One region of the Sphingomonas sp. M6A6_1c genome, then DNA from elsewhere that is predicted to be linked to it. Evidence: riboswitches for the same ligand, from Rfam matches in the RefSeq annotation. Region 1 holds a riboswitch; the other holds the start of a gene.
What was found. A riboswitch is a leader RNA that binds a small molecule or an ion and turns the genes downstream of it on or off. The one in region 1 is predicted to bind thiamine pyrophosphate.
Positions count from the first base shown of each region.

Region 1 (15,699 bases):
CGACTCGGAGCGGGAGATCATTCGGCGGCGGGCAGATACACCTCCCCGCCCTTCTCCCTGAAGCGTTCGCTCATATCCGCCATTCCCGCCTCGGCCTCTTCCGCCGCGACGAAGGTGGCGACGGGCGCATTCTGCTTGGCGGTGAATGCGCGAGGTTCGGGATCGCGACCTGCTCCCAACAGGTCGCTATTCGCCGCGCGAGACGCGGCGAATTCGCGAACCTCCTGCGTGATCTTCATCGAGCAGAATTTCGGGCCGCACATCGAGCAGAAATGCGCGGTCTTGGCGCCTTCGGCGGGCAGCGTCTGGTCGTGGAAGGATTCGGCCGTATCCGGGTCGAGCGACAGATTGAACTGATCGCGCCAGCGGAAATCGAAGCGCGCGCGGCTCAACGCGTCGTCGCGCAGCTTGGCGGCGGGGTGGCCCTTGGCGAGATCGGCAGCGTGCGCGGCGAGCTTGTAGGTGACGACGCCGACCTTGACGTCGTCGCGGTCGGGCAGGCCGAGATGCTCCTTGGGCGTGACGTAGCAGAGCATCGCGCAGCCGAACCAGCCGATCATCGCCGCGCCGATGCCGCTGGTGATATGGTCGTAGCCCGGCGCGATATCGGTGGTGAGCGGCCCGAGCGTATAGAAGGGCGCCTCGCCGCAAACCTCGAGCTGCTTGGTCATATTCTCCTGGATCTTGTGCATCGGGACGTGGCCCGGCCCCTCGATCATCACCTGCACGTCCTGCGCCCAGGCGCGATGGGTGAGTTCGCCGAGCGTATAGAGCTCGCTGAACTGCGCCTCGTCGTTGGCGTCGGCGATCGAGCCGGGGCGCAGGCCGTCGCCCAGCGAATAGGCGATGTCATAGGCCTTCATGATCTCGGTGATCTCGTCGAACCGTTCGTAGAGGAACGATTCCCTGTGATGCGCGAGGCACCATTTCGCCATGATGCTGCCGCCGCGGCTGACGATGCCGGTGACGCGCTTCGCCGTCATCGGGATGTAGGGCAGGCGGACGCCGGCGTGGATGGTGAAATAGTCGACGCCCTGTTCCGCCTGTTCGATCAGCGTGTCGCGGAAGATATCCCAGGTCAGTTCCTCGGCGATGCCGCCGACCTTTTCGAGCGCCTGATAGATCGGCACGGTGCCGATCGGCACCGGGCTGTTGCGCAGGATCCATTCGCGGGTGTCGTGGATGTTGCGGCCGGTCGACAGGTCCATCACCGTGTCGGCGCCCCAGCGGATTGACCAGACGAGCTTGTCCACCTCCGCCGCGACGTTGCTGGCAACCGCGGAGTTGCCGATGTTGGCGTTGATCTTGACCAGGAAATTGCGGCCGATCGCCATCGGTTCGGATTCGGAATGGTTGATGTTGTTCGGGATGATCGCACGTCCGCGCGCGACCTCGTCGCGGACGAATTCGGGCGTCACGTAATCGGGGATGGCGGCGCCGAAGCTCTCGCCGTCGCGGACGTGGTCGCGCAGCATCGCGCGGCCGAGATTTTCGCGCGTCGCGACATACTCCATTTCGGGGGTGACGATGCCGCGGCGGGCGTAATGCATCTGGCTGACGTTGGCGCCGGCGCGGGCGCGCAGCGGGCGGCGCGCGGCGCCGGGGAATTGCGGCACGCCGCCGGAGCGGTCGGGGCCGAGCTGGCCATTGTCCTCGGGACGGATCGCGCGGCCGTCGTAGCGCTCGACATCGCCGCGACCCTCGATCCACGCGCGGCGGAGCTGCGGCAGGCCGGCCATGATGTCGATCCGCGCATCGGGATCGGTATAGGGGCCGGAGGTGTCGTAGACGCGCAGCGGCGGTTCGCCCGAGGAGGGATCGAGGTGGATCTCGCGCATCGCGACGCCGAGCGGGCCGACGTGGATCTTCTTCGAGCCGCGGATCGGGCCGGTGGTGACGCCAATCTCGGTACGCGCGGGAATGTCGGCCATGAGTCTCTCTCCATGAACGGAGAGCGGACGCGGGTTTTCGGATGAAACCGCTCCCTCCCTCCGCCGGTATCAACCGGATCAGGTTCAGCGGGTCGAAGGCTGCGGCCTTCCTCTCAAGCGCTGCGTCAGCGCTCCCCCGGGGATAACGATGATGGTGTACGCGGTTCGCCGGCGGGCGCCAAGCCCATTCCTCCGCCCGCCCGGGGTCTACTGCTTATCAGCGTGGGGCTGGTTCCAACGGGTTTCCGAACCCGCTCCGTCACCCCGGCCTTGCGCCGGCGTCCCGCTTCCCCGGACGGCGCGAAGCAGCGGGATGCCGGATCGAGTCCGGCATGACGGAAGATACGGGCGCCGCTGCGACACCCCGGCCGGTCATACGCAATCGCCCTCCCCCGGAGGGGAGGGCATCGGAGCGTCAGTTGGCGGCGGAGGTGCGGATGTTGCCGTTGATGCCGGCGGGGAAGAACCCGCCCGAGGCGACCGCAGCCTTGTTGAGATAGACGATGTTGAGCACCTGGCCGGTCGAGCGGCTATAGGCGAGGCCGTTGGTATCGGTCGGCACGACGTTGGCGGTGGTGGTGTCGCCGATGCCCTGATCGATGTCGCTGCTGCCGTCGAGGCTGTCGCGCGCGTCGGAGATCAGCCGCGCGTTGTTGAGGATCGACGAGGCGCCGGCAAGCGTCTCGGCGGGGTCGACGCCCTTGCGATAGAGCACCGAACGGATCAGCCCGGCGTGATAGCCCTCGGTGGCGAGGATGCCGGCGGCGGCCTCGATGAACAGCTTGTTGACGATCAGCGGCGAGGCGCCCTTGTAGGCGGAGACGCCGACGTCCTCGAACAGATAGGCGCCGAGCAGGAAGCTGATGTCGTCGGCATAGGGGTTGAAGACGCCGCTCCCGCCGACCACGCCGGCGGCGCGCGCCGCGGTGGTGAAGGCACCGTTGGCGTCGCCGCCGATGTTGATCGCCGGCATTGCCACCGCGAAGCTGCCGAGGATCGAGCGCAGGAAGGTGACGTGCGCGACCTCGTCATTGGCGATCTCGCGCGCATATTGCGCAACGATCGGGTCCTGGAAGTTCACCTGCGCGCCGCCGGTGACGGTGCCGAGCGCGCCGACGCCGCTGATGATGCCGCTCGACAGGCCCTGGCCGAACGCCGCCCAGCTGTAGAAGCTCGCCTCGAGATATTCGAGGTTGAGCGCGAAGTTGAGCACGTCGGCATCGGTGCCGACGGTCGGCGTGGTCGCGGTCGGCGTCGGGCTGGGGCTGCTGCTGCCGTCACCATCGCCACCGCAGGCGGCGAGCAGCGACAATGCGCCGGCCGAGGCGGCGGCCCCGCCGGCATAGCGCAGGAAGTTGCGGCGTTCGGCGCGGCGGTCGGCGATCGCGTCGAGGATCGTGTCGGTCGGAAGATCGGTCATCGGGTCTATCCCCTGAAAGCTTTGAATACGGACGGCGGGATCAGGAGGCGGTCGCCGCCTTGATGGTGCCGTTGAGGCCGGCGGGGAAGAAGCCGCCCGCACTCGCCGCCGCGGCGTTGAGATAGACGATGTTGAGCACCTGATTGGGGGTGCGGCTGTACGCGACGCTGTTGGCGTCGGCGGGCACGATGTTGGACACCGCGAAGGTCGGCACCGGGGTGGGCGTCGCGGTCGGGGTCGGCGTCGGCGTGGGGGTCGGCGTGGCCGTGGCCGTCGCGGTGGGCGTCGGCGTCGGCAGGATCTGGCCCGGCGCGGCGGTGACGCCCGGCGTGATGCCCTGGTCGATGTCGGTGCCGCCGTCGAGGCTGTCGCGCGCGTCGGAGATCGCGCTGGCGCTGGTGATCAGCGCCGAGCCGGCGACCGAACCGCGGCGGAACAGCTCGCCGCGGATCGTCGCGGCATGATAGGCCTCGACCGCGAGGATGCCGGCGGCGGCCTCGATATAGGTCTTGGTAAGCAGCGGCGCGGCGCCCTTGTAGGCGGTGACGCCGACGTCCTCGAACAGATAGGCGCCGAGCAGGAAATTCTCCTCGCTGCCATATTGGTTGAAGGTCTGGCCCGCGGCGATCAGCTTGGCGGCGACCGCGGCGGCGGAGAAGGCGCTGTTGGGGCCGACCGAAAGGTCGAGCGCCGGCTGCGCGATCGCGCTGCTCCCCAATGCGGTGCGCAGATAGGTGACGTGCGCGACCTCGTCGGCGGCGATCTCGCGCGCGTAGCGGGCGAGCACCGGGTCGGTGAAGGTCACCGCGGCGCCACCGCTGACGTTCGCCGCGCCCTGCGTGCCGGTACCGGTGAGCAGGGTGGCGGCGAGGCCGGCGCCGCCGGTGGCGAAGGCATAGAATTGCGCCTCGAGATATTCGAGGTTGAGCGCGAAATTGAGGATATCCTGATCGGAATAGGTCGTCGTCGTCTGCGCCTCGGCAGCGCCGGCGAGGCCGAGCGCCGACGCACCCGCGGCGGTGACCGCCATCGCGCCGATCGCGGTGCGGAAGAAGTCGCGGCGTTCGCTGCGGCGCTGGACGCGGGCGTCGAGTGCCGCTGCGAGGGCGCTGTCGGTATCGGTTCGGGCGGTCATTACTCGGGTTCTCCCCACGCGCGGGCGGTCTGGCGGCCGCCCAGGATGGCCTTGCCGTTCCGCATCCGGCGGGAGGCGTCAACCCCGGACGCGGCGGAAATCGGCGGCGGCGCGACGGAACGGCGGCGACCGCGCATAAAAAATCCTCCCCCGACATCGAATCGGGGGAGGACCGTGTGCCGGCCAGCGTGGAAGGGACCGCCGGCCAACCCGTGGAAGGCTGGGCTCAGCCGAGGCCGACGGTGAAGGCGGGGTCGGGATTGTTGGTGCCCGCCGGGAAGAAGCCGCCGCGGGTGCGGTTGGCGCCGGTCGCGTTGAGATAGGCGATGTTGTGCACCTGCTGGACGCTGCGGCTGTAGGCGATGCCGTTGCTGTCGGTCGGCACGATGTTCGACACGGCATTGGCCGCGCCGATGTTGGTGCCGGCGATGCCCTGGTCGTCGTCGCCGTTGGTGCCGCCGGTGGTGCCGTCGAGCAGATCGCGCGCGTCCGAGATCTTGGTGGTCGCGGTGATCAGATCGGCGTTGGTGACGCCGCGGGTGTAGAGGATCGTGCGGACGAGACCGGCATGATAGGCCTCCGCCGCGAGGATACCCGCAGCCGCTTCGAGATACATCGACGAGATGACCGGCGAGGCACCCTTGTAGGCGGTGACGCCGATATCCTCGAAGATATACGCGCCGAGCAGGAAGTTGGTCGGGCTGGCATATGGATCGAACAGGCCGTTCGACGCGACGACGCCCGCCGCGCGCGCCGCCGCGGTGAACGCGCCGGTCGCCGTGCCCGAGATGTCGATCGCCGGCTGGGCGACCGCGGCGCTGCCGAGCGCCGTGCGCAGGAAGGTGACGTGCGCGATCTCATCCTGCGCGATCTCGCGCGCATATTGGCCGATCAGCGGGTCGGCGGTGAAATTGACCGCGCGCGGGAAGCCGTCGCCCGAGCCGGTGACGACCGACCCCTGCGTGCCGGTACCGGTGAGCAGCGACGCCGACAGGCCGGTGCCGAAGGCGGCGTAGCTGTAGAATTGCGCTTCGAGATATTCAAGGTTGAGCGCGAAGTTGAGCACCGCGACGTCGGTGCTGACCGAGGTCGCGGTCGGCGTCGGGGTCGGGGTCGGAAACGGCACCGACATATTGTCGTCGTCGCCACCGCAGGCGGCGAGCAGCGACAGGCCGCCGACTGCGGCGACGCCGGTCGCAGCGGTCTTCATGAAGGCGCGTCGCGCCCGGCGGCGCGCCGCGGTTGCCTCGACGATGGCGAGGACGGAGAGTTCCTTGGTCATATATCCACCCCTGCTCAGTTCGCGGCGCTGCTGCGCAGCCCGCTGTTCCCGTTGTTGATGCCGTTCGGGAAGAACCCGCCCGCGGTCACCGATCGGGGATTGAGATAGACGATGTTGAGCACCTGCGCCGGCGTCCGGCTGAACGCGAGGCCGTTGGCGTCGAGCGGCACGATGTTGGAGGTCGTGCCCGCGTTGGTGGTCGTCGCGGCGATGCCCTGGTCGAGATCGGTGGTGCCGTCGACCGAGTCGCGCAGGTTGGAGATCGCGGTCGTCGCGGCGACGTTGTTCTGCGCGGTGATGATCGTCGGCGTCGCGATGCCGCGCGCGTAGAGCGCGGTGCGCACGATCGCGGCATGATAGGCCTCGACCGCGAGGATGCCGGCGGCCGCCTCGAGATAGGTCTTGTTGTTGAACAGCGCGCCCGCCGCGCCCTTGTAGGCGGTGACGCCGACGTCCTCGAAGATGAAGGCCGCCTGCAGGAAGCTGTCGTCGTTCGCATAGGGGTCGAAGCCGGTCAGCGCCGGGGTGGTGCTGGCGGCGGCCGCGGCGAAGGCGCCGCCGGTGGCACCCGAGATGTCGATCTGCGGCTGCGCGGCGATCAGCGCGTCGCTGGTGCCGGTGCCGCGGATCGCGGCGCGCAGGAAGGTGACGTGCGCCACTTCGTCCGCGGCGATCTCGCGCGCATAAGCGGCGATGCCGCGGTCGCTGAACTGCACCTGGCGGGCCGAGCCGGTGCCGGTGCCGGTCACCACCGTGCCCTGCGTGCCGACGCCGCCGGTCAGCAGATTGGCGGGCAGGCCGGTGCCGAAGGCGGCATAGCTGTAGAATTGCGCTTCGAGATATTCGAGGTTGAGCGCGAAGTTGAGCACGTCGACCTCGGTCACCGCGGTCTGCGCCGCCGCGTCGCTGGCGATCGACATCGCCGCCGCGCCGGCTGCGGTCACCGCCGCCATGCCCATCGCGTTCTTGAAGAATCCGCGCCGTTCCTCGCGTCGCCGCGCCCGGGCGTCGAACGCCTCGATGATCTGGTCCGTCTGGGTCATCGTCAGCAACCTCCCTCACCTTATGCGGTCCTCCGTCATCGCCGCATGCTATCGACGGGCGACCGGAAGACCTGTGGCGAGCTACGTTGCCGGGCCGCTGAAAGATGCGTCGCGGCCGAAACATTATGTCTATTTTGCAAAATGATCCGACATGGTCGGAATGTTGGCCGCGGGATATTGCCGCAAGGCGCGCGCCGGGTTAGCCCATCATCGTGTCTCCCGCCGCCCCCTCCAGCCCCCAGGCGGCTCGCGCGATCCTGGTCGAGGCGCTGGTCCGCACCGGCGAGGAGGACCGCGACGCCTTTCGCACCGTCTACCGTCTGACCTCGGCGAAGCTTTTCGGGATATGCCTGCGTATCTGCGAAGACAGGCAAGGCGCCGAGGACGTGCTGCACGACGTATATCTCACCATCTGGCACCGCGCGGGGGCCTATCAGCCGGGACGGGCGAGCCCGATCTCGTGGCTGGCGACGATCGCGCGCAACCGGGCGATCGACTGGCGGCGACGCCATGGCCGGGCGCGCATCGCGCCGGTCGAGGATGCCGACGCGATGCCCGATCCGGCGGCGGCGCAGGACGATGCGCTGATCGCCGACGAACAGCGCGCGCGGTTGCACGACTGTCTGGAGACGATCGAGGCGCGCCAGCGTGGCGCGATCCGCAGCGCTTTCTTCGGCGGGCTGACCTATGCCGAGCTGGCGGTGGCGCAGGCGGTGCCGCTCGGCACGATGAAGAGCTGGGTACGGCGCGGGCTGCTCGCCTTGCGGGGGTGCCTCGATGGCGAGTGACGACCTCCCCGACATGACCGCCGCCGAGCTGGCGCTGGGGCTGCTCGACGGCAGCGAACGCGCCGCGGCGTTGCGGCGGCTGGCGAGCGAGCCGGGCTTCGCCGGCGAGGTGGAGCGCTGGCGCGACTGGCTGGGCGCGCTGTTCGCGTCCTGGCCGGCGGTGGCCGCGCCCGACGCGGTGGCGACGCGGGTGGAGGCCTCGCTCGACGCGCAGCGCGGCGTGCTTGTGGCGGCGAACGACAATGCGGGCGGCGTCGCGCGCTGGCGCGGGCTGGCGGTGGCGGCGAGCATCGCCGCCTGCCTGTTGCTGGCGGTGACGACGCTGCTGATGCTGCGGCCGGCGCCCGCGCCGATCCGCATCCCGGTGCGCGTGCCGGTCGCCGCGCCGGCGCCGCTGCTCGCCGCGATCGTGCCGACTGGCAAGGGCGCGCCGATCGCCGCCGCCTACGATCCTGCGAGCGCGACGGTGCGGATCGCCGGCGGTGTCGACGTACCGGCGGGGCATTCGGCGGAATTGTGGGCGATCCAGGGATCGGCCGCGCCGCGCTCGCTCGGGGTGATCCCGGCGGGGCCGGCGCGGGTGATCGTGCCCGCGGCGGTGCGGCCGGCGCTCGCGGCGGAGACGGTGCTGGCGATCTCGATCGAGCCGGCGGGCGGTTCGCCGACCGGGCTGCCGACCGGCCCGGTGGTCGCGACGGGCAAGCTCAGCGGGTGACGATGCGGTTCGCGTCTACCATCGTCCCCGCCGGGGCCGGGACGATGGTTGGATGCTCTTGCCTTCAGAACGTATAGGCGAGCCCGACCGCGCCCAGCCACTGGTTGCGCGACCCGGCGACGCTGACCAGCGGGCTGTCGGCGAAGCCGTTGAGCATGCGAACATAGGTGCCGCCGGCGACGACCTTGAAGCCCTTGAGCAAATTGCCGGTCAGCGAATAGGTGAACAGCCCGCCGAGCGAATAGTTCTTCCAGCCGGCGCGCGCATTGTAGGTCGGCAGGCCGCTCGCCAGCGTCTGCGCCGGCGACACCGAATAATAGGTCGTGGCATAGCCGCGGCCGGCGCGCTCGGCCGAGGCGAAGATCGCCACCGCCATCTTCTCGCTCAGCGGCGTGATGTAATTGACGCTCGGCTGCCAGATGCCGCTGTCGTGCGCATTGGCGACATCGTGGCGATAGCTGACCGTCGCCGACAATTGGTCGTACGGGCTGGTGATCACCCCGGTCTTGCCGATGCCGACATAGCCGCCGAGCTCGATCGCGGTATCGACCTTGCCGAGCGCGCGCACGCGGGGATCGTCGATGCTCTTGAGGCTGCTGCGGTTGAAGTTGACGACGCCGATCGGGCCGGCCTGCACGTCCCAGACGGGGCCGGGCTTGTCGCGGATCAGGTCGACGCTGATCCGGTTGCCGGCAAGGACGAAGCCATAGCCCTTGATCGAGCCGACCGCGCCCGGCGCGGCGGTGAAGCGATAGTCGTTCGAGCCTTCGTAATCGCTCAGATAGACGCCGGCGGCGCCGACGGTAACGGTATCGCGGTTGAAATCGAATTCGGTCGACTGCACGGGCGCCGAGGCCTCCTGCGCGGCGGCCGGGGTGACGAATACGGCAGCGGCGGCGAGCGCGAGCGGCATCAAGATCTTGGCGGACAAACTACGGCTCCAAACCTGTTACGACGCCGTAACGCGGCGGAAGCCGGTTGCTATCCATTGCCGACCGATCAGAGGATGTAATGCATCCGTATCTGTTGCTGATTTGCATCACCGGTCACCGCGAAGCGTGCGGCGGCGAAGTGCGGCGCGCCGAAGCGGATCGGCGGATTGCGCGAGAAGCCGAAGCCTTCGCGCGGGATGCCGGCGAAGGTGTCGAGCCTGGCGTTGCTGTTCTCGTCGTGGATCACCGCGACGGCATATTGGCCGTGCGGCAGGCCCTCGAAGCGCAGGCTGTGCGCATTGGCCGGCACCGAGCGGGTGATCGCATCGGCATCGTCGACGCAGGCGGGGAAATTGTCAGGATCGGCGGTCAGGCAGACGCGCAGCAGCCCCTTGGCCGAACGCATCTGGCTGACGGCAACGTCAAGCCGCGCGATCGGCGCCGCGCCGAGCACCAGCGCCGCCGCCGGCAACAGCGCGGCGAGCGCCACCGGCCGGTTGCTGCGCCTGCGCCTTGGCACGCGCGTGGCTGCGCGCGAAATCGCCGACGCCGCGATCGGTGCCGCAGAGGCGGTCCCAGAACCGGAAGTAGAGCCCATAGTTACATCCATATTGCTCATGGTGCCGCTGATGATGGCTGGCGGTGATCAGCCAACCGCCCAATGGCCCCCGCCACATGAACCGCGGGAAAACCTCCCAGCCCATGTGATTGGTTACGCCCATAACCGTCATAGTCGCCAGCACGAAGCCCAGAGCGGCGACATGGATCGGAATTGCCAGCACCAGTAACGGAATTGCCACAGCGCCGGTGAGCGCCTCGATCGGGTGGAAGGCCATCGCCGCCCAGGCGGTCGGCGGGCGGCTGGCGTGGTGGACGGCATGCGCCGCCTTGAACACCGCCGGCCGGTGCATCCAGCGATGCGTCCAGTAGAACCAGGTGTCGTGGAGGACGAGGTAGAGCAGGATCGATACCGGCCAATACCATAAAGGATAAGCGTGGACGTCGCGATACACGCGCGTCCAGCCATGCGCCTGCCACCCCCAGGCGAGCACGCCGGCGGGGATGCCGTAGATCGCGGCGGAGGCGAGGCTCCATGCGATCTCGCGCCGCATCTGCGCATCGAGCCCGCGGTAGAGGCCGGGATGGCGCAGCCGCGTCGCCGCGGCGAACGCACCGGAGACGAGGAGATAGCGCACGCCGACGATCATCGTCATCGCCAGCGCGGACAGGGTGACGGCGAGCAGCATGGCACGGGACGTAGCGGATTTCCCGACGCGGGGATATGGCGGAAGCGACTGGCTTGGCTTGTGCGGCATTCCCCATCTTCGGCTCTGCAAAGGGAAAACAAGCACTTCGATCCTCCCCCGCCAGGGGGAGGTGGCGCGCCCGAAGGGCGTGACGGAGGGGGAGGATACGGTCAGCTCAGCATTTACGGAGACGCCCCCTCCGCCACCGGCCTGCAGCCAGCGGTCCCCTCCCCAACTAAAGCGAGGACGGAATTACCGTTCGAACACACGTATCGTCCGGCCCTTGTAATCCGCCGTGCGCACCAATTCGTACCCCAGCCGCGCCGCCAGCCGGAGCGACGGCGCGTTGCCCGGATCGATGATGCAGGTCGTGCGCGCGATGCCCTGCGCCTGCGTCCAGGCGAACACCGCCGCGAGCGCCTCGCCGGCGTAACCGCGGCCGTGCGCCGCCGGGGAGAGGGCCCAGCCCATCTCGGGCAGCATCAGCGGCGGATCGATCGCGCGGCGTGACTCGAGCAGGCCGACTTCGCCGACCAGGCCGCCGGCGCGGTCGCGGACCACCCAGCTGCCGTAATCGAACGCCTGCCATTGGCCGATCGAGCGGAGCAGGCGGAGCCACACCTCCTCGCGACTGCGCGCGACGCCGCCGATCCGTTCGAACACCGCGGGATGCGCCCACATTGCGGCGAGCGCGTCGAGATCGGCGGGGCGATGGACGGTGAGGATCAGGCGATCAGTGGCGAGGACGGGCGGCGTCATGCCGGCGAGGCTAGCGCGGCGCGCGGCGGCGTAAAAGCCGGTTCTCCCGTCGTGCGCTTTGGGCTAGGCGCAGGCATGGGTTCGACCATCCCTTGCGACGTGGCGATCGTCGGCGGCGGCCTCGCCGGCTGCCTGATCGCGCTGGCGCTGCGCGCGCGGCACCCCGGCCTCGACGTGCGGATCATCGAGGCGGCACCGCATCTCGGCGGCGACCACGTCTGGTCGTTCTTCGGCAGCGACATCGCGCCACAGGATCGCTGGCTGGTCACGCCGCTGACGGTGCACGACTGGCAGGGCTATGACGTCGCCTTCCCGCACCTCGCGCGGCAGATCGACGCGACCTATCATTCGGTGACCAGCGAGCGGCTGCATGCGGTGATCCGCGCGACGCTGCCAGCGCCGGCGATGATGCTCGGGCGCAAGGTGCTCGCCGCCTCGGCGACCGCGGTGGTGCTCGCCGACGGCGACCGGATCGCCGCCAAGGGGGTGATCGACTGCCGGGGGCCCGGCGACCTGTCGGTGCTCGATCTCGGCTGGCAGAAGTTCGTCGGGCAGGAACTGCTGCTCCACGCGCCGCACGGCGCCGCCGGCCCGACGGTGATGGACGCGACGGTGGAGCAGATCGACGGCTATCGCTTCGTCTATTGCCTGCCCTTCGCCGCCGACCGCATGTTCGTCGAGGACACCTATTACAGCGACACGCCGCACGTCGACCGCGCCGCGCTGGGGCTGCGGATCGCCGCTTATGCCGCGGGCCGCGGCTGGCAGGTCGACAGCGTGCTGCGCACCGAGGCGGGCGTGCTGCCGATCACGCTGGGGGGCGATTTCGAGGCCTATTGGCGGTCGAGCGGCGCCAACGTCGCCAAGGCGGGGATGCGCGCCGGGCTGTTCCAGCCGACCACCGGCTATTCGCTGCCCGACGCGGTACGGCTGGCGGTGCGACTGGCGGAACGCACCGATTTCGCGGGCCGGGCGCTGGCGGACTTCACCCACGATTACGCCCGCGCGGCGTGGAAGCACGGCGCCTTCTATCGCATGCTGAGCGCAATGATGTTCCGTGCGGGCGATCCGGCGGAACGTTGGCGCATCATCGAGCGCTTCTACCGTCTCGACCCGACGCTGATCACCCGTTTCTATGCGGGGCGATCCAGTCTCAAGGACAAGATACGGATTTTGACGGGCAAGCCACCGGTCCCGGTGGGCAGTGCGATCAGGGTCCTGCGAACGACGGCATGGCGGTAACCCGCGCAGAGGAATGGAAACGAACATGAAGTCGGCGATCGTCATCGGTGCGGGGTTCGGCGGGCTGGCGCTCGCAATCCGCCTGCAATCGGCAGGAATTGCGACGACCATCGTCGAGTCGCGCGACAAACCCGGCGGCCGGGCCTATTATTGGGAGCGCGACGGCTTCACCTTCGACGCGGGTCCCACCGTCATCACCGATCCCGCCTGCTTGCAGGAATTGTGGGCGCTCACCGGCCGCGACATGGCCGAGGACGTGACGCTGGAACCGGTGACGCCCTTCTACCGGCTCAACTGGGTCGACGGCACCAATTTCGATTACACCAACGACGAGGCGCTGCTCCAGCGCGAGATCGGCAAGCTCAATCCGGCCGATATCGCCGGCTATCACAAATTCCTCGAATATGCCGAAGGCGTTTATCGCGAGGGCTATGAGAAGCTCGGCCATGTCGCGTTCCTCGACTTCGCCTCGATGATCAAGGCGGCGCCGGCGCTGGCGAAATACCAGGCGTGGCGCTCGGTCTATTCGATCGTGTCGAAATACGTGCAGAACGAGAAACTGCGCGAGGCGCTGAGCTTCCACACGCTGCTGGTCGGCGGCAACCCGATGACGACCAGCGCGATCTATGCGCTGATCCACAAATTGGAGCGCGACGGCGGCGTGTGGTTCGCCAAGGGCGGCACCAACCGGCTGATCGCCGGGCTCGTCGCGCATTTCGAGCGGATCGGCGGCACGCTGCGGCTTGGCGATCCCGTCGCCTCGATCGAAACCTTGGGCGACCGCGCCACCGGCGTGCGCTGCGGGAGCGGCTGGGAAGCGCAGGCCGATGCGGTCGCCGCCAACAGCGACATCATGCACACCTATCGCGACCTGTTGAGCGATTCGCGCAGTGCGCAGCGGACCAAGGCGCGGCTCGAGCGCAAGAGCTATTCGCCGTCGCTGTTCGTGGTCCATTTCGGCATCAAGGGCACATGGCCGGGCATCCCGCACCACATGATCCTGTTCGGGCCGCGCTATAAGGAACTGCTCGCCGACATCTACGATCACGGCGTGCTGGCGGAGGATTTCTCGCTCTACCTGCACCATCCGACCGTCACCGACCCCAGTCTCGCGCCGGAGGGGCATTCGACCTTCTATGCGCTGGCGCCGGTGCCGCACATGGGCAAGTTCCCGGTCGACTGGAACGAGGTCGGACCGATCCTGGAAAAGCGCATCCTCGACGAGGTCGGGCGGCGGCTGATCCCCGACATCCACGAGCGGATCGTCACCAAGTTCAGTTATGCGCCGAACGATTTCGCGACCGACCTGAAGGCGCATCTGGGCAGCGCGTTCAGCCTCGAACCGGTGCTGACGCAAAGCGCCTATTTCCGCGTCCACAACCGCGACGACCATATCCCGAACCTGTATTTCGTCGGTGCGGGCACGCATCCCGGCGCGGGCATCCCCGGTGTGGTCGGAAGCGCCAAGGCGACGGCGGCACTGATGATGGCGGCGCGATAAACGCTCATTCCTCCCCGGCACGGAGCGCCAGGTCGGATCGTCCCCCGGACGATCCTCGATCATGCGGGGCATGATCGACCTGACGCTGGGGACCGGGACGCGCAGCGGCGTGGTGGAGGGGGGCTTCCTCAAACGATAGCGCTCGTGGAAGCCCCCCTCCACCAGCTTCGCTGGTCCCCCTCCCCGTTCCGGGGAGGAATGCTTGTTTCTACAACGCCTCCAGAAACCCCCGCACCACTTCCGGGATCGGCGCCGGCCGCCCCGTCGGCAGATGCACGTTGACCATCACCAGCGACACGGTCGCGTGCAGGTCCCCGGTCGTGCCGTGCGCCATGTCCATCGCCATCGTCATGCTGGTGCCGCCGACCCGCGCGATGCGGACGTGCGCGGCGACCGTATCGCCCCAGACGAACGGGCGGAGATAGTCGACCTCCGCCTTGCGGACGTGGAATTCGAGCTGCTCCCACACCGGCCCCAGCGCCGCGCCGATCCCGGTCCATTCCCAGAATTCGGTCGCGGCGACGTCGGCATATTCGAGGTAGCGCGAGTTGAAGACGACCTTCTGCCCATCGATCTCGGCATAGCGCACGCGGAAGCGCGTCGCGAAGGCGAAGCCCTCGCGCGGGCCGCCGCCGGCCGCGCCGTCGGCGGCGGCGCGCAGCAGCATCAGCCCGCGGTCCGGCTCGGCGTGTTGACGCCCATCGACTGGAGGTAGCGCTTCACGTTGCGCGCCGCCTGGCGCAGCCGCTGCTCGTTCTCGACCAGCGCGATGCGGACGAAACCCTCGCCGTTCTCGCCATAGCCGACGCCCGGCGCCACCGCGACCTGCGCATGGGTGAGCAATTGCTTGGAGAATTCGAGGCTGCCGAGATGCGCGACCGCCGGCGGTAGCGGCGCCCAGGCGAACATCGACGCACGCGGCGGCGGAATGTCCCACCCCGCCCGGCCGAAGCTCTCGACCAGCACGTCGCGGCGCTTGTGATAGAGCTGGCGGTTCTTCTCGACGATGTCCTGCGGGCCGTTCAGCGCGGCGCAGGCCGCCGCCTGGATCGGCGTGAACGCGCCGTAATCGAGATAGGATTTCACCCGCGTCATCGCCGCGATCAGCTTGGCGTTGCCGACCGCGAAGCCGATCCGCCAGCCCGCCATGCTATAGGTCTTGGACAGCGAGGTGAATTCGACCGCGACGTCCTTGGCGCCCTTGACCTGCAGGATCGAGGGCGTCGGATTGCCGTCGTAATACAGTTCCGAATAGGCGAGGTCGGAGATGATCCAGACCTGGTTCTCCTTCGCCCACGCGACCAGCCGTTCGTAGAAGGCGAGATCGACCGCCTCGGCGGTGGGGTTGGACGGATAGTTCACCACAAGCACCGACGGCCGCGGCACGGTGAACGCCATCGCGCGCTCGAGGCTTTCGAAATAGGCTTCGTCGGGGGTGGTGGGCACCGCGCGGATCGTCGCACCGGCGATGATGAAGCCGAAGGTGTGGATCGGATAGGAGGGATTGGGCGCGAGCACGACGTCGCCCGGTGCGGTGATCGCGGTGGCGAGGCTGGCCAGCCCCTCCTTCGACCCCATCGTCACCACCACCTCGGTTTCGGGATCGAGGTCGACGCCGAAGCGGCGGCCGTAATAATTGGCCTGGGCGCGGCGCAGGCCGGGAATGCCCTTCGACTGCGAATAGCCGTGCGCATCGGGCTTGCG
Region 1 is NZ_JBKEZO010000002.1:453,274-468,972, reverse strand. Features, by position in the region: gene thiC (phosphomethylpyrimidine synthase ThiC) at 18-1,931, opposite strand; TPP riboswitch at 1,970-2,079, opposite strand; gene ACLBWH_RS05295 (ferritin-like domain-containing protein) at 2,347-3,351, opposite strand; gene ACLBWH_RS05290 (ferritin-like domain-containing protein) at 3,392-4,486, opposite strand; gene ACLBWH_RS05285 (ferritin-like domain-containing protein) at 4,713-5,768, opposite strand; gene ACLBWH_RS05280 (ferritin-like domain-containing protein) at 5,783-6,811, opposite strand; gene ACLBWH_RS05275 (sigma-70 family RNA polymerase sigma factor) at 7,024-7,599, shown strand; gene ACLBWH_RS05270 (anti-sigma factor) at 7,589-8,314, shown strand; gene ACLBWH_RS05265 (MipA/OmpV family protein) at 8,379-9,227, opposite strand; gene ACLBWH_RS05260 (DUF2141 domain-containing protein) at 9,314-9,700, opposite strand; gene ACLBWH_RS05255 (sterol desaturase family protein) at 9,669-10,493, opposite strand; gene ACLBWH_RS05250 (GNAT family N-acetyltransferase) at 10,746-11,252, opposite strand; gene crtY (lycopene beta-cyclase CrtY) at 11,328-12,494, shown strand; gene ACLBWH_RS05240 (phytoene desaturase) at 12,520-13,995, shown strand; gene ACLBWH_RS05235 (acyl-CoA thioesterase) at 14,204-14,662, opposite strand; gene ACLBWH_RS05230 (LL-diaminopimelate aminotransferase) at 14,662-15,699, opposite strand, start outside.

Region 2 (15,699 bases), on a different contig from region 1:
CACCGGCGGCGTCCGCACCAAAGGCATCGACGCGACGCTGACCATCCGGTCGGGCGAGACCGGCGCCGGCCGCTTCGGCCTCTACGTCTCGGGCAATTACCTGCTCAAATATGCCGAGCGCACCCCGGCGACCGACAGCTTCACCACCACCGATTACGTCGGCACCGAGCGGGGCTCACCCGATCAGGCCTATCCGCACTTCAAGGGGCTGGGTACGATCGACTGGACGCTCGGCCCGGTCACCGCGAGCATCACCGCGCGCTACATCGACAACGTCCAGGAGATCGCGGCGGAGAACGAGCTGAAGAGCCGGCTGTACGGCGATGCGCAGCTGCAAGTCCGCCCGAGCTGGCTCGACGCCAAATTCGCCTTCACCTTCGGCGTCAACAACGTCTTCGACAAGGACCCGCCGGCCTGCTTCAGCTGCAGCCTCAACAATTTCGACCCGACCACCTACGACATCCCCGGCCGCTTCGGCTATCTGCGCCTCTCCTACGGTCTGTAACCGTACCGGGCTGCCGATCCTTGCGTCGTCAGCCCGATGGGTTCGGAACGGAACCGATCGGTCGTCGCTTCTGGTCGTGATCTTTCCGGGAGTAACGATCATGACCGATACCACACGCCGCACCTTCGTGGCGGGGGCAGCGTTGGCTGCCGGCACCGCCGCCGCCGCCAATGCCGCCGCCGCACAGGCCGGCGGCGCCGCCGCCGCCACGACGCCCGCCGCCGCCGCTTACCCCAAGCCGCCCTATCCGGTGCAGCGCCAGCCCTGGCCCGGCCTCGCCAGCAAGATGACGCCGCGCCCCGACCATGGCGAGACGAGCTACAAGGGATCGGGCAGACTCGCCGGCAAGAAGGCGCTGATCACCGGCGGCGACAGCGGCATCGGCCGCGCCGCGGCGATCGCTTACGCCCGCGAGGGCGCCGACGTCGCGATCAACTATCTGCCGGCGGAGGAGCCCGATGCGCGCGAAGTCGTCGCGCTGATCCGTGCGGAGGGCCGCAAGGCGGTCGCCATCCCCGGCGATCTGCGCGACGAACGCTTCTGCCGCAAGCTGGTGCAGCAGGCGGCCGAGCAGCTCGGCGGGCTCGACATCCTCGTCAACAACGCCGCGCGGCAGCAGACCCGCCCCGGCATCGCCGACATCTCCAGCCAGGATTTCGACGATACGATGAAGACCAACGTCTACGCCCCCTTCTGGCTGACCAAGGCGGCGGTCGAGCGGATGGGTGCCGGGTCGGTGATCGTCAACACCTCGTCCGAACAGGCGGGCAACCCCTCGCCCGACATCGTCGATTACGCGCTCACCCGCGCCGCGGTGCTCAATTTCACCAAGAGCATGGCCAAACAGCTCGGCAGCCGCGGCATCCGCGTCAATGCGGTCGCGCCGGGGCCGTTCTGGACGCCGCTGCAGGTCAGCGGCGGCGCGACGCCCGACAAGCTCAAGAGCTTCGGCAGCGACTCGCCGCTGGCACGTGCGGGGCAGCCCGCCGAGATCGCCGGCCTCTACGTCGCCGCCGCCGATCCGGCGCTGAGCTATTCGACCGGCCAGATCTTCGGCGCCACCGGCGGCAACGGCCAGCCGGCGTAACCCGCTGATCATTCGGGGGATGTGGCGGCTGGCCGGGTCGGGGCTCGCCGTCACCCCTCCGTTGCGACCGGCGTCGGCGATCTGTACCCTGCTCGCGGCAGGATCGGCCGTCACGGCGACGATCGCATGCGGAAGGCGGTGCGGCATGATCGACAGGAGCAAGCGTTCGGAGAAGGTGCAGCCGGGGCCGGTCGTCTATGCCGCGGTCGCGCTGCTCGTCGTCGCCTGCCTGATCGCGATCGGCGGCATGTACCGGGGCTGGTTCCGCTTCCTGTTCGACATCTAGCTGGCAGATCGACGATCTTCCGGCCGGACGGAGGAGCGGGATGGTCATTCGCGGGGGCCGGGGGTAATCGAGCGCGGTGTCGTCTTCGCCCCGCATCCAGGTCCGGCCCGGCCTGCCCTATTTCGTCACCGAACACGGCGCCGCATGGACGCCGATCGGGCATAACGATGCGGTGATCTGGCCCGAACTCGCGACGCTGTTCCGCCGGCGCGACATCGCGGCGGTCGAGCGGCATCTGCTCTGGCTGCGCGATCACGGCGTCACCTGTATCCGGCTGATGCTGGAATATTGCCACGGGGAACATCGCTATATCGAGCGGCCGGTCGGGCGTTTCGTGCCCAATATGGTCGGCTTCTGGGACGATCTGTTCGCGTTGCTCGAGAAGGTCGGGTTGCACGTGCTGCTCACCCCCTACGACACGTTCTTCATGTGGGTCCGCTGGCGCCACCATCCCTACAACCGGGCCAATGGCGGGGTGTGCGCCAGCCCGCGGACGTGGCTGACCTGCCCCGCGACGCGCGCGGCGATCAAGCGGCGGCTCGCGTTCGCCAGCGATCGCTGGGGCGGCAGCCCGGCGCTGTTCGCCTGGGACATCTGGAACGAGATCCACCCCGCGCACGGCGGCGACGATCCCGCCGCAGTGGCGCCGTTCATCGCCGATATCGCACCGTGGCTGCGCGACCACGAGATCGCGCGGCGCGGCGTCGCCAATCTGCAGACGGTGTCGATCTTCGGGCCGGAGCTGATCAACCACCCGGGGCTGGCCGAGCCGATCTTCCGCCACCCCGATCTCGATTTCGCCAACACCCATCTCTACGAGCGCGGCACGATCGACGCGCCGCGCGACACGGTGATGCCGGCGCTCGCGGTCGCGCGGCTGATGCAGACCGCGGTGAACGAGGCGGGCAGCGGCCGGCCGGTGTTCGATTCGGAACACGGCCCGATCCACAGCTTCAAGGACAAGAAGCGCACGCTCGCCGCCGCGTTCGACGACGAATATTTCCGCCATATCCAATGGGCGCATCTCGCCAGCGGCGGCGCGGGCGGCGGGATGCGCTGGCCCAACCGCCATCCCCACGTGCTCACCCCCGGCATGCGGGAGGCGCAGCGCGCGCTGGCCGAGTTCCTGCCGTGCATCGACTGGACGCGCTTCCGCCGCCGCAACCTGACCGGCGCGATGGCCTGCGACGATGCCGGCGTGCAGGCGATCGGCTGCGGCGACGCGGCGCAGGCGCTCGCCTGGCTAGTGCGCACCGACAGCATGTCGAAGGCGGGCACGATCGCCCCGCGCGACGACGCGGCGCCCGCGATGCTGACGATCCCGGGGCTCGCGGACGGCCGCTACGACGTCACCGCATATGACACGCGCGAGGGCGCGATCCGGGCGCGCACCACCGCGACGAGCCATGGCGGCGTGTTGCGCGCGACGCTCGGCCCGGTGCGCAGCGATCTCGCCGTCGCCGTCCGCGCCTAGATGACCGATATCGCAGCCGCGGCGACGACCGTCGGCGTCCGCCTGAGCGAGACCGCGCTCTATCCGCCGGTCAAGGCGTTCCTCGAAGCGCACGGCTTCGCGGTGAAGGGCGAGATCTGCGGATGCGACGCGGTCGGGCTGAAGCCGGGCGAGCCGCCGATCCTCGTCATCGCCGAACTCAAATTGTCGTTCACGCTCGAACTCGTCCTCCAGGCGGTCGATCGGCTGCGCTGCGCCGACCATATCTATCTCGCCGTCGTCGCCAGCCGCCGCGGTCGCGATCAGGACGGCCGCGTCACCCGGCTGTGCCGGCTGCTCGGCGTCGGGCTGCTGACCGTCGACCTGCGCCTCGGCACGGTGGCGGTCTTGTGCGAGCCGGTCGCCTATCGCCCGCGCGCGAACCTGCCGCAGCGGCGCCGGCTGCTCAAGGAACATGCCGGCCGCAAGGGCGACCCGACGCAGGGCGGATCGACGCGCCGGCCGATCATGACCGCCTATCGCCAGCGCGCCATCGCCTGCGCGTTAGGGATCGGCCCGGCGGAGATGCGCCCGCGCGACCTCAAGCATCTCGCCGAGGATGCCGGCGCGATCCTGCGCAACAACGTCTATGGATGGTTCGAGCGGGTCCGCCCCGGCGTCTACCGCCTGTCCGCCGCCGGCCTTGCCACCTTGCCCCCGCCCGTTCGCGATCAGGCCGTCACGGACGGCTCTGGCGACGGATCGCGCGAAGATCGATCCCGAGCCGGTTGACGCGATAATAGAAGGTCTTGCGCGGCAGTTTCAGCGCCTGGATCGCGGCCGCGATCTCGCCGTCGGCGGCGGCGATGGCGTCGATGATCGTCGCGCGTTCGAATGCATCGAGCCGCTCGGGAAGCGAGGCCGGCTCGCCGCTGCTCGGCACGCCGTCGTCGAGGCCGAGGCAGATGCGCTCCGCCGCTTTCTCCAGTTCGAGCACGTTGCCCGGCCATGGCCGCGCCGCCAGCCGCATCGCGTGATCGGCGAGCGCCGGCACCGCGCAGCGATGGCGCTCGGCGGCGCGCGCGGCGAAATGCGCGAACAGCATCGGAATATCCTCCTTGCGCTCGGACAGCGGCGGCAGGCGCAGCGGCACGCCGGCGAGCAGGTGGAACAGGCCGGGCAGGATGCGATCGCGCTGTCCCTCCTCCAGCGCGGCGACGATCCGCACGTCGACCGCATGCGGATCGCGCCCATCGAGCGGCAGCGCGCGCTTTTCGGCGAAATGCGCCAGCCGGTTCTGCAATTCGGGCCCGGCGGCTTCGAGATGGTCGAGGAACAACGTGCCGCGATGCGCGCGGTCGATCGGGCCGTTGCGCGCGAACAGCTCGCGCTCGACCAGCGCCACCGGCACCGTCGCGCAATCGATGACGAGGAAACGATGGCGCGCGCGCCGCCCGGCGCGATGGACCAGCCGCGCGAAATGCTCGCGTCCGGTGCCGACCTCGCCCTCGATCACCAGGTCGAGCGGCGCATCGGCGAGCAGCGGGATCATGCCGCGCAGCCGCCGGATCGCGAGGCTGTCGCCGATCAGCGTCTCGCCCTGCTGTTCGTCGGCGAGCGCGCGCAGCCGCCGGTTCTCCAGCGTCAGCCCGCGCGCGGTCGCCGCGCGCACCGCCGCCGCGACCAGCGCCTCGGGATCGAACGGCTTGGACAGGAAATCCCACGCGCCGTTCTTGATCGCCTCCACCGCCATGCCGATGTCGCCGTGGCCGGTGAGCAGCAGCACCGGCAGATCGGCGTCGCGGCTGCGCACCGCGTCCATCAGTTCTAGCCCCGACATGCCGGGCATGCGGACGTCGGTGATCAATATGCCGGGAAAATCGGCGGTGAGTTCGGGCAGCGCGCTGCGCGCGTCGGCGAACGGCCGCACCTCGAAGCCATGCAGCCCGAGCAATTGCGATGCCGCCGCGCGCAGGTCCGCCTCGTCGTCGACCAGCGCGACGACCAACGCCTTGTCCATCGTGGTCATGCGCGCCGCATCCCGATCTCGAACAGCGCCCCGCTCGCCGAGGGCAGATGATGCAGCCAGCCGCCGAGGTCGGTCATGATGTCCTGCGCGATGACGAGCCCGAGGCCGAGTCCCGCCGCCCGGCTGGTGTTGAACGGCGTGAACAGGCCGGCGGCGATCGCCGGGTCGATGCCGGGGCCGGTGTCCGCCACCCGCAGACGGACGTGCGCCGCATCCTCGACCAGCGTCAGCGTGATGCGCCGGTCCGCCCGGCCGGCGAGCGCATCGAGCGCGTTCTGGACGAGGTTGACCAGCACCTGTTCGAGCCGGACCTTGCCGCCGACCACCATCAGCGCCGGATCGATCGACGGCCGGTCCAGCGTCGCATCCTCGAGCTGTTCGCGCACGATCAGCAGCGCGCCGTCGATCACCTCGGCCAGCGACACCGGCCGCAATTCATGCGGCTGCCGGCGCGAGAAGGCGCGCAGCTGCGCGGTCACCACGCCGACGCGGTCGGCGAGTTGCGCGATCGTGCGCAGATTGGTGCGCACCTCGTCGGGCTGGTCGCGATCGAGCAGCATCCGGCTCGTCTCGGCATAGGTGCGGATCGCCGCGACCGGCTGCGCGGTTTCGTGCGCGACGCTGGCGGTGATCTGGCCGAGCGCGGCGAGCCGGTTGGCCTGGCGTAGCGCCTCGCGCAATTCGGCGCCGCGCGCCTCCGACAGCGCGCGTTCGGCCGCCTCGCGGCGCAGGTCGGCGGTGCGTTCGGCGACCGCCGCCTCCAGTTCGCCGGTCCGCCGCCGCTGCGCCAGCGCGCGCAGCCGCAGCGTCCAGGCGATCACGCCGAGCGCGATCACGCTCGCGCCGGCCGCCGCCGCGGCGAACCCGCGGGCCGAGGCGATGGCACGATCGACGGGGCGCATCTGCACCAATCGCCAGCCCGCCTGGCGCACCGGCACCGCCTGCGCGACGAACGTCGGCCGCGCACCGGCGATCCGCACCCGGCCGTCGCCGAGCGGCACGAGTGCGACGGTCCCCGCCGCGCCGCGCGTCAGCGTCTCGAAGCGCCAGCCGGGGCGGCTGGTGACGAGGATGCGGCGCGCCGCGTCGTGCACGAAGCTGATCCCGCCGCCGTGCGCCCAGGCGCGTTCGATCCGGTCGAACTCCAGCTTGATGACGGTGACGCCGCCGGTCGCGGTGCGCGCGGCGAGATAGAGGCCGGGGCGCTGGCTGACGCTGCCGACCGCGAAATGGCTGCCCTCGCCGCGCGCCTCCGCCTGCCGGACATAGGGGCGATCGTGATAGTCGATGCCGACGAAGGCGCGCGGGCTGCGCCAGTTGCTCGCCGCGATCGACCAGCCGTCGCGCCCGACGACATAGATCGCCGGCGCACCGGTGACGCGCGCCAGCGCCTCCAGCTTGCGGTTGAGCGCGGCGCGCGCGGCCCCGGTACCGGCGATCGCCGCGGCGATGTCGCGATCGTCGGCGAGCGTGAGCGGCAGCAGCCGGAAACGGGCGATCTCGCTGTCGAGCAGCGCGGCGCGCAGCCGCGCGTCCTGCGCCACCTCGACCCGTTGCTGCGCGATCGTCCATCGCTCCGCCGCGACGCCGGCGAGAAGCGCGGCGACGACGGCCAGCAGCAGCACGCCCGCCAGCCAGGGCCAGCCGCGGATCGGGAAGCGGAGACTCACCGCCCCCGAATACCCGTCCGCCCGGCATAGGGCAAGAAGTTGCACTTTGGGCTCGGGCGATGTGTCACTTCCTGCCCAAGCCTGCCGGAATCGGACATCAATAATCGAGCTAACTAACTGTAACAAGGACGTTTTATGATGATGTCGTTTTCTGCGCGGGCCGCACCGCCGCGTCGGGCACAAGCGGGTCGACAGCTTCGTCGTGCTCCATCGGAGCCGGACGAAGGCGGCAGCGATCCGGGCCAACCGGTCGTCGCCGTTCCGCGACACTCCCCGCTTCGATCCGCGTCCCGCCCCGACGTCGTACCGGAAGCGCATGCAGAAGGATCATGCGATGCATCACGAAACGCGCGAGCCGGCCCTCGCCACCGACGGGTCGACGCTCTCGGCGCCCGACATCAGCCGCCGCGGGCTGATCGGCTCGGTCGTCGCGGCGGGCGGCACCGCGCTGCTGCCGGCGGCGGCGCGCGCGCAGGCGCGCAGCGAACATAGCGTCGACGTGCTGTTGATCGGCGGCGGCATCATGAGCGCGACGCTCGGCGTGCTGCTGCGCCAGCTCGAACCGACGTGGACGATCGAGATGGTCGAGCGGCTCGACCGCGCCGCCGGCGAGAGTTCGGACGGCTGGAACAACGCCGGCACCGGTCACTCGGCGCTGTGCGAGCTGAACTACACGCCGGTCAACGCCGCCGACGGCCGCGTCGAGATCGCCAAGGCGATCGAGATCAACGAGCAATGGCAGATCACCCGCCAGTTCCTCAGCCACCAGCTCCGCGCCGGCGTGCTCAGCGATCCCCGCGCCTTCATCAACTCGACGCCGCACATGAATCTGGTGTGGGGCCGCGAGAACGTCGAATTCCTGCGCAAGCGGCATGCGGCGCTCGGCGCCAGCCCGTTGTTCTCGGGGATGGAGTTCACCACCGATCCGCACCGGATCGGCCAATGGGTGCCGCTGATGATGGAGGGGCGCAGCGGCGGCCTGCCGCTGGCGGCGACGCGCTCGCCGCTCGGCACCGATTGCGACTGGGGCGAGGTGACGCGCCAATATGTCACCGCGCTCAGCCGCCAGCCGGGCGTGACGCTGACCAGCGGCCACGAGGTGCGCAAGCTCGAACGCAATCCCGACAAGAGCTGGCGCGTCACCGCCGAGGCGACCAACGGCGGCGGCAAGCGGATCATCAACGCGCGCTTCGTCTTCGCCGGCGCCGGTGGCGGCGCACTGCCGATCCTGCAGGCCTCGGGGATTCCCGAAGCCGACAATTACGCCGGCTTCCCGGTCGGCGGCTCGTTCCTCGTCTCCGAAAAGCCGGAGATCGCCGACCGTCACCTCGCCAAGGTCTATGGCAAGGCCGCGGTCGGTTCGCCGCCGATGTCGGTGCCGCATCTCGACACGCGCTATTTCGACAAGCGGCGCGCGCTGCTGTTCGGGCCGTTCGCCACCTTCTCGACCAAATTCCTCAAGCACGGCTCGTATTTCGACCTGCCGGCGTCGGTGACGCTCGACAATTTCCGCCCGATGATGGCGGTCGGCTGGGACAATTTCGACCTCGTCGAATATCTCGCCGGCCAGCTGATGATGTCCGACGAGGATCGGCTGAAGGCGCTGCGCGAATATCTGCCGGGTGCGCGGGCGGAGGACTGGAAATTGTGGCAGGCCGGCCAGCGCGTCCAGATCATCAAGCGCGATCCCGACAAGGGCGGCGTGCTCAAGCTGGGGACGGAGATCGTCGCCTCGCAGGACGGCTCGATCGCCGCGCTGCTCGGTGCGTCGCCGGGGGCGTCGACCGCGCCGGCGATCATGCTGAACCTGCTCAAGACGGTCTTCCCCAAGCGGCTCGCGACCCCGGCCTGGCAGGACGGCCTGCGCAGGATCGTGCCGTCCTACGGGATCGCGCTCAACGATCATCCCGACCTGCTCGCGCAGGAATGGGCGCAGACCAGCGATGCGCTGCAACTGACGACGCCGCCGCCCGCGGTCCACGTCGCCACGCAGCCGCGCCCCGCCGGCACCCGCGTCAAGGCCGACCGCCACCCCGATCTGGCGCTGTAACCGCCCGCACGTCGAGCCCCCTATCGCTACCCCGCGGGATCGCCTAAGCCGGGCCATCCCCGGGGGGCCGCTGACGCGCGGCTGAGAAATGGGCAGCAGCCCATGACCCGCTGAACCTGATCCGGGTGATACCGGCGTAGGGAGGGTCTGCGGTGCGCCGTCGTTCCTCCGATGAAGTGGATGCGAACGATTCCGGCTCTTGTTTCCCGTTTCGACATGCGACCCGCGCGATCCTGGCTTGCGCTGGGGGTGCCGGTGCTGCTGCTGGCGGCGCCCGCCGCGGCGCAGACCGCCGAACCCGCCGAGATCCGCGTCGTCGGCCATCCCGATCCCGCCGGGCTCTTGCCCGACCAGCAGGCGCCGAAAAGCCAGAGCGCGATCTCGGCCGACTTCATCGTCAAACAGGCGCCGACGCTCAACGCCTTCCAGCTCGTCACGTTGCTGCCCGGCGCCAATGTCGCGTCGAGCGATCCCTATGGCCTGTCGACCAGTTCCAGCCTGACGCTGCGCGGGCTGGGGCAGGACGAGATCGGCGTGCTGATGGAAGGCGCGCCGCAGAACGACATCGGCTATTATTACGCCTATCCGTCACAGTTCGCCGACCCCGGCAACCTCCGGCGGATATCGATCGCGCAGGGGTCGGTCGACATCGACTCGCCGACGCTGGGCGGCGCCGGCGGGCTGCTGTCGCTGGCGCTTGACGATCCCCGGGCACGGGCGGGCGGTCTCGTCGATCTGTCGCTCGGCAGCTATGCGGCGCGGCGCGGCTTCGTGCGGATCGACAGCGGGACGATCGGCGGCACCGGGCTCAAGGCCTTCCTGTCCTATTCGAACACGCGGGCGGACAATTGGCGCGGCGCCGGCTTCGACGCCCGCCAGCATGTCGACGCCAAGCTGCTCAACGAATGGGGCGCAGGCAATCGCGCCAGCCTCGCGCTGTCGTTCAACGACGCCAATTCCTCGAGCTACCCCAGCCCCACCCTCGCCGAATGGCATGCGCAGGGCCGCGGCTTCAACTACGCCAGTCGCTACACGCCGGGCGCCACCGATTACTGGCGGCTCTATCGCGCGCCGTTCCGCAACCTCTACGCCTCGGCGCCGGTGCATCTCGTGCTCGGCGAGCGGCTGACGTTCGACAGCACCAGTTATGCGCAATTCGGTTACGGCAATTCGCCTTACGGCACGCAGCTCACCACCACCGGCAATTTCCTCGGCACCGAGGAACTGGCGCAGCCGATCGCGCTGCCCGGCGCGGTGGACGGCGTCGCGACGGTGCTCGGCAATTACACCGGCGACCAGTTCCGCGGCGGCAGCGTCGCCAAGCTGACGCTGCAGGCCGGCAGCCACCGGATCACCGCCGGGCTGTGGTTCGATTACGGCACCGATCGCGTCACCCAATCCTATACCAGCATCGATGCCGATGGTCGGCCGACCGACCGCTGGGGCTATCGCGCGAAAGCGATCCGCACCGCCGACGGCCGCCTGCTCGCCTATGAGAACCAGCGCACCGTCACCGTCACCAAGAGCTTTTTCCTCGCCGACAGCATCGCCGTCGCACCGCGGCTGACGGTCGATGTCGGGTTCAAGGGCGTCGACGTGCTGCGCAACGGCCGCAACTATCTGCCCGGGCCGCAGGACCGGGTGCGGATCGACAGTTTCGCAGCCCTGCCGCGCGCGGCGATCCATTACCGGCTCGACGACCGGCAACAGCTGTTCGCCAATTTCACCACCAACTTCCGCACGCCCAACGAATTCACGCTCTACGACAGCTATGCCGGCGGGGCGTTGGTCGCGCAGGGCAGCAACGCGCTCAAGAACGAATATTCGGTGTCGGAAGAGCTCGGCTATCGCTTCATCGGCGAAGCGGTCTCGGCCTCGGTGACCGGCTTCCACTACAAATTCCGCAACCGCCAGCTCGCGACGGTGGTCGATCAGGGCGGCGCGCAGGTCAATGCGACGCTCAACGCCGGCGGACAGACCTCTTATGGCGTCGATGCCGAGATCGACTATCGTCCGGTCGCCGCGGTCAGCCTCTATCTGTCGGGCGAGTATCTGCATGCGCGGCTCGACGACGATCTGCCGGTCGGCGGCGACCTGCTGCCGACGCGCGGCCGGCATGCGGTGTCGAGCCCGACGGTGCAGTTCGGCGCGGGCGGCACCTACGACGACGGTCGGTTCTTCGGCAGCATCGCGTCGAAATATCTCGGCCGGCAATATGCCAGCTTCATGAACGACGAAAGCATCAAGGGCTATGCGACGCTCGACCTGTCGATCGGCGTGCATCTGGCCGACTGGCTCGACGGCAAGCGGACCGACCTGCGCGTCAACGCGATCAACGTCACCGATCCGCACGTGCTCGCCGGCGTCCAGGCGGTGACCCCCAACGCGCAGGACACTATCGGCCGCAACGGCACCGTCATCGCCGGTCAGGCGCCCGCTTATTATATCGGCAGCGGCGCCGCGGTGATGGCGACCCTCTCGCGCGCCTTCTGAGGCGATGACGCCCGCCGCTCATCTGGTGCACGGCATGGGGCAGGCGCTGGAGGCGCCGACCTGGCCGGCGATCACCACCGGCGAGGCCGCCGCGGTGCTGGCGCGCTTTCCGGCGGCAGGGCGGCTGACCGGGCTGCACTGGCATTCGCCGCGCCCCTTCTCGGCAGCCGCGCTCGTCCATACCGAGGCGGGCACCGTCCTGCTCAAGCGCCACCACTACAAGCTGCGCTCGATCGCGGGGCTGGCCGAGGAACATGCGTTCATCGCGCATCTCGCCGATGCCGGCGTTTCGGTGCCGGAGGTGATCGCGAGTGCGGGCGGTACGACCGCGATCGCGATCGACGCGTGGCGCTACGAATTGCACCGGCAGGCACCGGGCGCCGACCTCTACCGCGACCGGCTGTCGTGGACGCCGTTCTTCTCGCACGCGCAGGCGCACGCCGCAGGGGTAGCGCTGGCGCGGCTTCACATCGCCGCGGCCGGTTTCGCCGCCCCTGCCCGCCGGGCGCAGCCGTTGGTCGCCAGCTTCACGATCCTGCCGGCGCACGATCCGCTCGCGGCGGCCGAGGCCTATGTCGCCGCCCGGCCGGCGCTTGCCGCGTTCCTGGCGACGCGGCCGTGGCGGGCGCAGCTCGCCGCGCTGTTCGCGACGCTGGGCGACGGCCTGCCCGCGGTGCTGGCGGAGCAGCCGCCCTTGTGGACGCACAACGACTGGCATCCGTCGAACCTGCTGTGGGCGGACGACGGCAGCGTGCGGACGGTGATCGACTTCGGCCTCGCCGACCGTAGCTGCGCGGTGCACGATATCGCCACCGCGATCGAACGCAGCGCGATCCGCTGGCTCGACCTGCCGCAGGGCGACGACATCGCCGATCCCGCGGCGGCGCTGGCGCTGCTCGCCGGCTATGCATCGGTCGCCCCGCTCGCCGCCGCCGACATCGCCGCGATCGTCAGGCTGCTACCGCTCGTCCATCTCGAATTCGCCTTGTCGGAGATCGATTATTTTACCGCGGTGGTCGCCGATCCCGCCGCCGCGGCGCTGACCTGGGACGGCTACGCGATCGGCCATGCCGCGTGGTTCCGCTCCGCCGCGGGGCAGAAGCTGCTGCGCCGGATCGGCGAGGCCAGGCCATGACCCCGCTGGAGATCGTCGCGGTCGTCGTCAGCTTCGCCGGGATCTGGCTGACCGCGCGGCGGCGCATGTTGTGCTGGCCGGTCAATCTGCTCGCCTGCGCGCTGTATGCGAAGCTGTTCCTCGACGTGCGGCTGTACGCCGACATGGTGCTGCAACTGCTGTTCGCGATCGCGATCGTCTACGGCTGGGTCGCCTGGGCGCGCGGGACCGATAGCGAGGGCGAGGTGGTGGTGGCGCCGCTGCGGCCGGCGCAGGCGCTCGCCGGGCTGGCGGCGGGCGCGGTGGGGGCGGTGAGCATCGGCTGGCTGACCAGCCACCATACCGACGCGGCGCTGCCCTGGATGGACGCGACGCTGAGCAGCTTCAGCCTCGTCGCGCAATATTGGACCGGGCGCCGCCACGCCGCCAGTTGGCTGCTGTGGATCGTGGTCGACGTCTGTTACGTCGGCATGTTCGTCTGGAAGGGGTTGCTGCCGACCGCCGGCCTCTATGCGGCGATGGTCGGGCTCGCCGTCCTTGGCTATCGGCAATGGCGCCGGGCGGGCGGCCACCGGCAGGGCTGATCCCGCCGACGGCCTGCACGTCCGCTTACTTCTTCTTGGCGTCGGCCTGCTGCTTGGTGCCGCGTGCTTCCTGTTCGGCGCCTTCTTCGTGCAGCGACGGATTGTCGGCGTTCTGCTTGGCCTTGCCGACGGCGGCGTTGATCGCGCCTTCGATGCCGGAGATCAATTTACCCATGAGACGTCCTTCGCGGTTCGGGAGCGCGGAAGCGCCCCGTCGTCCACGGCTCAACCCCTCAGTCGCCAACAATGGCCCCGGAATTGTCGTCGAGCAGGCCGGGCGTCCGCGCCGACACGATCCGGATCGACCGGCCGGCCCGCCGCGCCGCCGCGGCCTTGTCCATCTCGCCGCTCGCCCGCGTCGAGCGCGCATCGGGCAGATGATCGGCGACGACCACCATCGTCGTCGTCAGCCCGACCGTGGACATGATCGTGCCGCCCTGCGCGGCGAGCACATGCGCGATTGCCCCGTCGCGCGCCTCGCCGACGACGACGATCCGCTCGCCCTTCAGCGGCCCCGTCGGCGCGGCGCGGGGCGGCGGCTGCGGCTTGCGCGGCGGTGCCAGCCAGTCGGCGAGCGACAGGCCGGTATGGTCGATCGCCTTGACGATCACCCAGCCGGCGGCGCGCGCGTCGCTCAGCGCGTCATGGTGGCGGTGGGCGATGCCGAGATAGCGCGCGAGGCCGCCGAGCTTGTGGTTGGGCAGATCGGGCCAGGCGCGCTTGGCGACCCGCACGCTGTCCAGCCAGACCGTCTCGATCATCGCCCGGTCATGGACGCGGCACGCCGCGGCGAGCGCGCCCTTGTCGAAATAGGAATGGGCGACGGTGACGCGGCCGGTCAGATGGCGGTCGATGTCGGCGTGGACGTGGCCGAAGGTCGGCTGGCCGATCACGTGATGCGCAGCGATGCCGTGGATGCGCGTGTTCATCGCGTGAAAGTCGTCGCACGGATCGAGCAGCGTCTCATAGGCGAAGACCTCACGGCCGTCGCGAAAGCCGACGATGCCGATCTGGCAGATGCTGCTCACCCGCGAACAGGCGGTCTCGACGTCGATCACGACGAAATCGGGGGTCGTCACGCGCCATCCCCGGCGGCGAGCATCCGACGGCCGCGCTCGGACAGGCTGCGCAGCGTGATCGACCAGCGCGTTTCGGTCATCGCGGCGATGCTATGCTCCCAATCGTGGCGCGCCTCGCCGTGCAGGTGGTAGATGCCGCGCGGCGGCAGCGGCGCGGCGACCCGCGCGAAGCGTTCGCCGGTCCGGCGGCGGAAGCGCATCGCCGCCGCCGCCCCCAGCGATATGCCGACGACATGGTCGAAATGCGGCCGGTCGCGATGCCAGCCGATCCCCGCGCCGGGATCGTAGCGGATCAGCAGCGCCTGCACGAAGCTGCCGGACGCGACCCCGGCGAACGCCTCGGCGCTCGCGCGGATCGTCGCCAGCCACGCCGGCATCGGCGCCGCCGGTCCGAGCGATCCGCGTTCGAAATCGTAATGCAGCCCGAAACTGTGGGTCAGCCGCTTGCCGGTCCAGCCCTGGAACTGGAACGGGGTCAGCGCGAGCGCATCGATCGCCGCGATCAACGCGCGCTCGTCGTCGGCGGTGACGAACGCCTCCTCGCTGCGCAGGCCGGGCAGCAGCGGGCGGTCGAACAGGTCGCGCATCACGGCCGGCCTGCGCCTGCCTCGCGGCCGTGCGCCGGCGGCATCGCGAAAGAGATCAAGGGGATAGGCACGCCGCCCGCGATGTAGGCCCGGCCCTCGCCAGCCGCAAGCAAGGCAGCCGGCCGGCCATCCCCCCGGCAAACCGTCCGTCCGCCGGGACAGGCCGCCGGACGCACGCCGGTTGACGCTGCCCGGCAAAGCGCCAATGCGCGGGGCTTCGCATCGGCCGGCGGCCGATGCCACTCCCAACAAGGTAGCGTGCGCTGCGACTGTCCCTCAATTTCGGTCTTGCCTCGCATGACATGGCCATCGACCTCGGCACCGTGAACACATTGGTGTTCGTCGCCGGCCGCGGCATCGTGCTGGACGAACCCTCCGTCGTCGCGATCGAGACGCGCGACGGCATCCCCAAGGTGCTCGCGGTCGGCGCCGATGCCAAGCTGATGATGGGCAAGACGCCGCAGGGCGTCGAGACGATCCGTCCCTTACGCGACGGCGTGATCGCCGACATCGACGTCGCCGAACAGATGATCAAGCATTTCATCAAGAAGGTGCATGGCGACGCCGGCCGGTTACAACGCAGTCCCAAGATGGTGATCTGCGTGCCCGCAGGATCGACGCAGGTCGAGCGGCGCGCGATCCGCCAGGCGGCGACCAGCGCCGGCGCGTCGAAGGTGCTGCTGATCGAGGAATCGCTCGCCGCCGCGATCGGCGCCGGACTGCCGATCACCGCGCCGATCGGGTTCATGGTGGTCGATATCGGCGGCGGCACCACCGAGGTCG
Region 2 is NZ_JBKEZO010000005.1:294,872-310,570, reverse strand. Features, by position in the region: gene ACLBWH_RS12615 (TonB-dependent receptor domain-containing protein) at 1-505, shown strand, start outside; gene ACLBWH_RS12610 (SDR family oxidoreductase) at 606-1,592, shown strand; gene ACLBWH_RS12605 (hypothetical protein) at 1,738-1,878, shown strand; gene ACLBWH_RS12600 (hypothetical protein) at 1,955-3,352, shown strand; gene ACLBWH_RS12595 (DUF2161 domain-containing phosphodiesterase) at 3,353-4,102, shown strand; gene ACLBWH_RS12590 (sigma-54-dependent transcriptional regulator) at 4,050-5,339, opposite strand; gene ACLBWH_RS12585 (sensor histidine kinase) at 5,336-7,009, opposite strand; gene mqo (malate dehydrogenase (quinone)) at 7,344-9,059, shown strand; TPP riboswitch at 9,110-9,219, shown strand; gene ACLBWH_RS12575 (TonB-dependent receptor) at 9,276-11,552, shown strand; gene ACLBWH_RS12570 (phosphotransferase enzyme family protein) at 11,557-12,687, shown strand; gene pnuC (nicotinamide riboside transporter PnuC) at 12,684-13,250, shown strand; gene ACLBWH_RS12560 (CsbD family protein) at 13,276-13,425, opposite strand; gene ACLBWH_RS12555 (exonuclease domain-containing protein) at 13,484-14,329, opposite strand; gene ACLBWH_RS12550 (alpha-ketoglutarate-dependent dioxygenase AlkB) at 14,326-14,916, opposite strand; gene ACLBWH_RS12545 (rod shape-determining protein) at 15,180-15,699, shown strand, end outside.
Region 2: it holds a riboswitch for thiamine pyrophosphate, as region 1 does, so the genes downstream of both, ACLBWH_RS12575 (TonB-dependent receptor) here and thiC (phosphomethylpyrimidine synthase ThiC) in region 1, are expected to answer to the same signal.